Regions from separate parts of the Frankia sp. Allo2 genome, predicted to be linked through region 1. Evidence: riboswitches for the same ligand, from Rfam matches in the RefSeq annotation. Region 1 holds a riboswitch; the other holds the start of a gene.

Region 1 (3,998 bases):
GGTCTCCGGGCGCGCAGCCGAGGATGTCGCAGAGCGCGGCGAGTGTGGCCAGCGACAGCCGCTCCGGGATGCCGGTCACCAACCGGTAGACCTGCTCGCGGGAGAGCCGGACACCCCGCTCGGCGAGCAGCGGGACCAGCGCCGTCGTCGCGAACAGCCCACGCTCGGCCATCAGCTTCCGCAGATGCCAGTGGTAGCCGACCTGCGCGCTTCAGTCGGTGGCCAACAGCCCATTCAGTCGCGACAGCGTGGGTTCGTCCGGCACGGTGGAGCTGCCGCCCGCCCAGGCGCCGATGCGCGGCCGCAGCCACTCCCGGAGCTCGACCGCGGCGACGGCGATGCGGTCGAGCTCCTCGGATCCGAACCGGGCAGGCAGCGCCTCTCGTTCGGCCGTGCCGACAAGCCCCGTGAGCTGGAGCCAGCGCAGGTAGCTCCAGCCATCGGCGATCAACTCGATCGGGCCGTCCGCCGAGAAGGCGAGGCTGTTGACGAAGTCCAGCACCGGATGATCGCCCAACCCGATCAGCACGTCCGGGTTCATCGGAGACCTCCCCTCGAGCCGATCACCCAAATAACCACTCCACTTCCTCTTGAGAGGTTACTCCCTCGTCAAAGTAATCGTCTTAGATATCTTTTTTAGATAGCTTTTATGGACCACCGGGGCCGCTGCGCCCGCTGAGCCCCCTGCGCCCGACGGGGCCCGCCGCTGACCGGCGGAAGCCCGTCGGGACGGTCGGTCAGGAGTTGGCCACGTCGGTCAGGAGTTGGCCACGGCGGTCAGGAGTTGGCCACGGCGGTCAGGAGTTGGCCACCGGAAGGTAGATCCGATTGCCGGCGGCGTTGAACTCGGCGGCCTTCTCGCGCAGGCCGGCGGTGACCGCCTCGTCGCCGGCCGGGTCCGCGCCATGCCCGGCCGGGTCCAGCCCGTCCCCGCCCGCGTGTGCCCGCACCTGGTGGGAAATCTTCATCGAGCAGAAGTGCGGGCCGCACATCGAACAGAAGTGCGCCGACTTCGCGGCCGGGGCCGGCAGCGTCTCGTCGTGGAACGCGCGTGCGGTGTCGGGGTCGAGCGCGAGGTGGAACTGGTCGGCCCAGCGGAATTCGAACCGGGCGTCCGACAGGGCGTCATCCCAGGCCTGCGCGCCGGGATGCCCCTTAGCGAGGTCGGCGGCGTGCGCGGCGATCTTGTAGGCGATAACGCCGGCCTTGACGTCGTCCCGGTCGGGCAGGCCGAGATGCTCCTTCGGGGTGACGTAACAGAGCATGGCGGTACCGGCCCATCCGATCATCGCCGCCCCGATCGCGGAGGTGATGTGGTCGTAGCCGGGGGCGATGTCGGTGGTCAGCGGCCCGAGGGTGTAGAACGGCGCGTCGTGGCACAGCTCCCGCTGCAGCTGCACGTTCTCCTCGATCTTGTTCATGGGCACGTGCCCGGGTCCCTCGATCATCACCTGGACGTCGTGCTCCCACGCCACCTGCGTCAACTCGCCCAGGGTGGCGAGCTCGGCGAGCTGGGCCTCATCGTTCGCGTCCGCGATGGACCCGGGCCGCAGGCCGTCGCCCAGAGAGAACGTGACGTCGTACGCGGCGAAGATCTCGCACAGCTCGGCGAAGTGGGTGTAGAGGAAGTTCTCCTCGTGATGGGCCAGGCACCAGGAGGCCAGGATCGAGCCGCCGCGCGAGACGATCCCGGTCCTGCGCCGCGCGGTCAGCGGCACGTAGCGCAGCAGCACCCCCGCGTGGACCGTCATGTAGTCCACACCCTGCTCGCACTGCTCGATCACGGTGTCCCGGTAGACCTCCCAGGACAGCTTCTCCGGCCGGCCACCGACCTTCTCCAACGCCTGGTAGATCGGCACGGTCCCGACCGGCACCGGCGCGTTACGGATGATCCACTCACGGGTCAGGGCGATGTCCGACCCGGTCGAGAGGTCCATCACGGTGTCCGCGCCCCAGCGGGTCGCCCACACCATCTTCTCGACCTCCTCCTCGATCGAGGAGGTAACGGCCGAGTTGCCGAGGTTCGCATTGATCTTCACGAGAAACGCACGGCCGATCGCCATCGGCTCGGACTCGGGATGGTTCACGTTCGCCGGCAGCACGGCCCGCCCCGCGGCGATCTCCGCCCGCACCGTCTCGACGGGAAGACCCTCCCGCAGGGCGACGAACTCCATCTCCCGAGTGATCTGACCGCGGCGGGCGTAGCCCAGCTGGGTTATGGAAGGCCGTCCCGGCACCGCCCGACGGGGCACTCGCACCCGCCCGTCGAGATCCGTCCCGCCGAGACCGAGCGGCCCAGAACCGGGCGTCCCAGAACCGGGCGTCCCAGAACCGGGCGTCCCAGAACCGAGCGTCCCAGGACCCGATGTCCCGGTCCCGGGAACGGTCCGCCGCTCATCCGGCGCGGTGTCGCCACGCTGGGCGATCCAGCTGTCCCGCGTCGCCGGCAGACCCCGGCGCACATCGATCGTCACCCCCGGATCGGTATATGGACCGGAGGTGTCGTACACCACGACGGTGTCACCCGTGGTCAGCACGATCTCCCGCATCGGCACCCGCAGATCGGGATCCGCTCCGACCAGCCAGGTCTTGCGGCTGCCCGTCAGCGGACCCGTCGAGACCGCCGTCATCCCCGCGGCCGAGACGGACGACGAGGAGGACGAGGACGAGACGGACGGGGAGGATGCGGCGGACGACAAGGATGAGGTGGACGGGGACGAGGTGACGGCCTTCGAGGTGGACGAGGACGAACGGTCGGTACGCGACACCATGTAAGACTCCCTACGCCGGCATTACCCGGACAGGTTCCTGCGGTCGGCGGCCCCAGCCGCCCTCTCAGCCCCTTGGCGGAGCTCCCGCGATCAACTTCGACGCTTGTCGACAGTAAGACACCGCCGGCCCGCTCGCCACCCCTTCCGGTTCATCCGACGCATGCCCTACACCATCGGGCGACGTGAAGAGCCCTGTTCCGCCGGACCCCGGTTTCTCTGCGTGGCGGGGAACGCCGGACCAGCTCAGCGGTCCGGGGCCGCCGCCGGCCCGGAACTCCCGCCCAGGTAGGCCGTCTCGATGAGCTCGGGATGCGCGATGAGATCCGCCGCGCTCGCCGACAGCGCGATCCGGCCCCGGTCGAGAACGTAGCCACGGTCGGCCACCTGCAACGCGAGCGAGACGAACTGCTCGACCAGCAGCACGCCGGTCGACGTCTCGAGGGCGATCGTGCGCAGCAGGGCGAGCAGCTGCGGCGCAATCCCGGGTGCCAGGCCGAACGACAGCTCGTCCACCAGCAGCAGACGCGGTCTGCGCACCAGAGCGACGGCCAACGCGAGCCGTTGCCGCTCGCCCCCGGACAGTTCTCCGGCCGACCGGTCGAGCAGGCCGCGCAGCACCGGGAACCAGTCCAACACCCGCCCGATCTCGCCGGATGAGCGCCGGCCGGCCGCCAGGCGCAGGTTCTCGCGGACGGTCAACCGCCCGAGTGATCCTCGTCCCTGCGGTACGACCGCCATCCCCCGGCGGGCGAGTGTGCTCGGCGCGGCCCGGCGCGACCGGTCATCGAGGACCTTGACCCGTCCCCTCGACGGCGTCAGCAGCCCCGCCGCCGTGCGGATCAGCGTCGTCTTGCCCGCGCCGTTCGCTCCGAGCAGCGCCACGATCTCCCCGGCACCGACGGTGAGCGACACGTCCCGGAGCACCGGAACTCCGTCGTATCCGCTCGTGACCCGGTCGAGTACGAGCAGATCGCCCCCGCCTCGGCCGGGGGCCGGCGCCGGGGTGGAGGCGGGCACGGAGTCGAGAGCAGGCACGGAGTCGAGAGCAGGCACGGAGTCGAGAGCAGGCACGGAGTCGAGAGCAGACACGGAGTCGAGAGCAGACACGGAGTCGAGAGCAGAGGCCGAGCCGGGCCCGGGTCCCGGGGCGGTCCCGGCGCGGTCGCCGCCGTCGGGCCCACCACCGCCCAGATAGGCAGCGCGGACCGCCGGATCGGCGCGCACCTC
Region 2 (4,416 bases), on a different contig from region 1:
CGGGCGTGGTGTAGCCGCCGGGTTCGGTGGAGGAGCCGGCGCTCATGGTGGTCACGGCGATGCGGACGAGCCCGTCGCGCAGCACCGCCGGCTCCCGGGTCGACAGCGACAGCGCGAGGTCCGGCTCGAACAGGCGCAGGGCCGCGTACGCCTGGACGAACTCCGCGTCGTCAACGACGACGACCGGCGGGAACCCGCTGGCACTCGGCTTGATGCGCGGCAGCGCGATCGAGACCTCGGTCCGCCAGTAGCGACGGGAGAGAAAGGAGGCGTGCGCGGCCAGCGCGAGCACGTCAGCGCGCCAGTCCGGGGCGAGCCCGAGCAGCGCGCCGATCCCGAGCCGGCGCACCCCGGCCCGCGCGGCCCGTTCGAACGAGGACAGCCGCCGGTCGTAGTCACGCTTCCAGCCGGCGACGTGCACCTCGGCGTAGCGGGCCCGGTCGTAGGTCTCCTGGTAATGGACGACTCCCTCCAACCCGGCACGCACCAGCCGGGCATAGGTGTCGTCCGACCAGGTCTGGGTCTCGATGCTGATCGAGGGGAACATCGGCCGTAGCCGCTCGACCACCGCGACGAGGTAGTCGGCCGATACCTCGACGCGATGCTCGCCGGAGACGAGCAGCAGATGACGGAACCCCCGGTCGACCAGCAGGCGTCCCTCCGCCACCACCTCCTCAAGGTCCAGCGTGCGGCGCACCACCGGCAGGCCCTTGGCGAAGCCGCAGTAGGTGCAGGACGACAGGCAGGCGTTCGACACGTACATCGGGGCGAACAGCCGGACCGCCCGACCGAACCGGAGCAGGGTCGCCTCCCGGGCGGCAATCGCCAGCTCCTCCAACCGGGCGGTGGCCGCGGGTGAGAGCAGGATCGCCAGCTCCGCGAGACCGATCCGGGGGGTGGCCGACCCACCGGATCCGGGCCGAACCCGCCGCAGCACCGTGTCCACCTCGGCGGACGTGGCCCGCCGCGACATCGCGGACAGCCCGGCCAGGTCGTGACCGGCAAGTTCGCGCGCGAACTCCCCTGGCGGGGCGCTCACCTGGACGCCTCGCCCACCACCGCAGCCGGGGACGTCGCCCGGGACACCGAGGGCACGGGCGACGCCGGTGACGGGTGGGACGCCGGTGACGGGTGGGCGCCGAGGAACCCGGTGAGCGGGGAGGAGGCGGACGCCACCGTGGCCGGGCCGGCAGCCCCTCGGCCGGCCAGGAAACCCAACCGGCCGGCGGCGGTGGCGAGCGCGAAGGCCCGCGCCATGCGCGCCGGATCGGCGGCCACCGCGATAGCGGTGTTGACCAGCACCGCGGCCGCGCCGATCTCCATCGCCTCGGCCGCGTCCGAGGGCACCCCGAGCCCGGCGTCCACGACCACCGGCACCCCGGCGCTCGCCACGATTGCCTCGATCGCGTCCCGGGTGCGCAGCCCGCGGTTCGAGCCGATCCAGCTGCCCAGCGGCATCACGGTGGCGCAGCCGACCTCCTCCAGCCGGCGGGCCAGCACCGGGTCGGCCGAACAGTAGGGCAGGACCGTGAAGCCGTCGGCCACCATGAGCTCGGCGGCGCGCAGGGTCTCCAGCGGATCCGGCGCCAGGGTGCGCGGATCCGGGGTGACCTCCAGCTTGACCAGACCGGTGCCCGTCGCCGCCCGCCCGAGGCGGGCCAGCCGCAGCGCCTCGGCCGCGTCCACCGCGCCCGAGGTGTTGGGCAGCAGGGTCATCGACGGCGGGATGAAGTCGAGAACGTCGCCGTCACCGATCCGGCCGATGTCGACCCGGCGCAGCGCCACGGTGACGATGGTGGCACCGGATGCGACGAGGCTGTCCCGCATCACCCGGTGACTCGCGAACTTCCCGGTGCCGATCAGCAGCCGGCTGCCGTAGGCCCGCCCGGCGATGACGAGATCGTCCGCCCCCGCGGCACCGGGTCCGGCCTCACCACCACCCCCGCCGCCGACGGCGGAACCTTCACCGGCGAGGCCATCGGGACAGGAACCGTCGGGGGGAGAATCGCCGGGACGGGAACCGGCAGGACGTAGGGGGTGCTGCGACACGATCTTTCATCCTCCCCACGCGCGCATGACCGCGATCGGGTATACGGGTCGCCGACGGGATACTGGCCAGCCTCTCAGCCCACGTCCGTGGGCTCCCCGGAGCAATCGACAGTGTAACCGCTGCTTCCTGGCCGCGGCTTCGGGTGTCCCGCCGCGACGCCGATCTGCGACGCCGATCTGCGACACTGATCCACGCCCGTCGACGATCATCGCGGCCTTGAGAACCGATTCAATGTGGGCACCCGGGTTTCACCCGGTGGACACCATGCTGCGCGACGAGGTACTTCTCGCTCGAACGACGTATCCGGGTTAACCTCGCGGGGCTCGGTAGCGGCATCCTTCGACAACGATCGTAAACTCTCCCTCGTGGATGCCACCGTGGCCGACCCCGTCGTAGGTCGGCTTCTCGACGGCCGCTACACGGCGCAGGAACGGCTCGCCGTCGGCGGGATGGCGACGGTGTACGTCGCGCACGACAACCGGCTGGACCGGCTCGTCGCCCTCAAGGTCATGCATCCCACTCTCAATCACGACCCGGAGTTCGTCACCCGTTTCCATCGCGAGGCCAAGGCCGTGGCACGGCTCAACACCCCGCGCGTCGTCTCCATCCTCGACCAGGGTTCCGACCACATCCCCGTCGGTCTGGTCAACTACCTGGTGATGGAGCTGGTGCGCGGCCGGTCGCTGCGCCAGCACCTGGGCGCCCGGGGTCGGCTCCCGGTCACCGAGGCCATCGAGATCATCGAGCCCGTGATCGAGGCCCTCGCCGCCGCGCATGCCGCCGGCATCATCCACCGCGACATCAAGCCCGAGAACATCCTGCTCGGTGACGACGGCCAGGTGAAGGTCGCGGACTTCGGCCTCGCCCGTCCGGTGAGCCAGCCCACCCAGGCACTCACCGGCGGCGTGGTGATGGGCACTGTCGGGTACCTCGCCCCCGAGCAGGTCACCCACGGCGTCGCCGACACCCGCAGCGACGTCTACGCCGCCGGTGTGGTGCTCTTCGAATCCCTGACCGGGCAGCTCCCGCACAGCGGCGCCACCCCGATGTCGGTGGCCTACCAGTCGGTCCACGGCGACGTGCCGGCGCCGTCCACCATGATCGAGGGCATTCCCGCCGAGCTGGACGGTCTTGTTCTCCGGGCCACCGCCCGCGACCCGGCGCGCCGGCCGGTCGATGGTGCGGCCCTGCTGGCGGAGCTGCGGCGCATCGAGCCGTTCCTGCCCCCGCAGGACGCCTACCCGAGCGGGTTCACCGGCGAGATCGAACGGATCGGGTTGGCCGAGCGGCCTTCAGGGGCCCGGGAGCCCGGGTACCCCCAGGAGCCCGGGTACCCCCAGGAGCCCGGGTACCCCCAGGAGCCCGGGTACACCCAGCCGTTCCAGGCCGAGGACTACGACGACTCCCGGGGCGCCGGGCCGGGGGCCGCCGCGGAGCGCGCGTTCGCCGGTGCCGGGCCGGGCCAGCCAGGCACCGGCGCGCTCTATCGATCCGCCTCCCCGCCCTCGCCGACCGCCACGGCCTATCTCGGGGGCGGTGGCGGGCGCGGGCGGCGACGGGCCGCCGCATCGCCACGCTCCCGAGGGCTCATCCCGGTCGTCGTCGGTGGCATGGCCGTCCTGGTCCTGCTGCTCGGGATCCTCGCGTTCCGTTCCCTGTCCGGCGGAGGGACCGAGGTCCCGCTGCTGACGAACCTGAGCAGATCCGACGCCGAGAAAATGCTGCGCGACGCCGGCTTCCAGTTCACCTACCTCGACCCGGTCGCCAGCGCCACGGTACCGGTCGGCCACGTCGCCCAGCAGGATCCCCGGGACGGATCGAAGGTCGACAAGGGCGCGCTCATCACCCTGCGGCTGAGCTCCGGCCCCGCGACGGTGCGCGTGCCGGACCTGGCGAACCTCACCGAGACCCAGGCCAAGGCCCGGCTGGCCGAAGTGGACCTGACCCTCGGCGGCCTGAGCCCACAGTCCAGTGACACGGTGCCGGCGGGCCATGTGATCGGTACGAACCCCGGGGCCGGCACCGCGCTCAAGCCGAAGGACCAGGTCGTCGTGATCACTTCGACGGGCCCCGCGACGAAGCCGGTGCCGGCCGACATCATCGGCAAGTCGTTCGAGGAGGCCAAGGCCGAGCTCGTCGGCCTGAACATCGGCCTCGTGGTGCAGCGCACCGACGCCGTGAACGACGCCGTGCAGCCCGGTGAGGTCTTCGGGGTCTCTCCCGACGTGGGGCAGCCGATCTCACCCGGCGGCACCGTCACCCTCACCGTAGCCGAGGCCGACGGGTTCGACAACGGTGACGGTTCCGGGGGCGACGGCAGCGGGATCCAGGTCCCGGTGCCGAACGTGGTCGGGAAGAGCTACCGG

Evidence for each region. A riboswitch is a leader RNA that binds a small molecule or an ion and turns the genes downstream of it on or off. The one in region 1 is predicted to bind thiamine pyrophosphate.
Region 2: another riboswitch for thiamine pyrophosphate. It lies ahead of ALLO2_RS10680 (thiazole synthase); the one in region 1 lies ahead of thiC (phosphomethylpyrimidine synthase ThiC).

What each region holds. Positions count from the first base shown of each region.
Region 1 is NZ_JPHT01000030.1:51,298-55,295, reverse strand. It holds gene ALLO2_RS17745 (helix-turn-helix transcriptional regulator) at 1-184, opposite strand, end outside; gene ALLO2_RS17740 (ABATE domain-containing protein) at 212-541, opposite strand; gene thiC (phosphomethylpyrimidine synthase ThiC) at 798-2,630, opposite strand; gene ALLO2_RS25855 (hypothetical protein) at 2,527-2,775, shown strand; TPP riboswitch at 2,762-2,869, opposite strand; gene ALLO2_RS17730 (ATP-binding cassette domain-containing protein) at 3,015-3,998, opposite strand, start outside.
Region 2 is NZ_JPHT01000012.1:29,308-33,723, forward strand. It holds gene thiH (2-iminoacetate synthase ThiH) at 1-1,039, opposite strand, end outside; gene ALLO2_RS10680 (thiazole synthase) at 1,036-2,049, opposite strand; TPP riboswitch at 2,045-2,158, opposite strand; gene ALLO2_RS10685 (Stk1 family PASTA domain-containing Ser/Thr kinase) at 2,416-4,416, shown strand, end outside.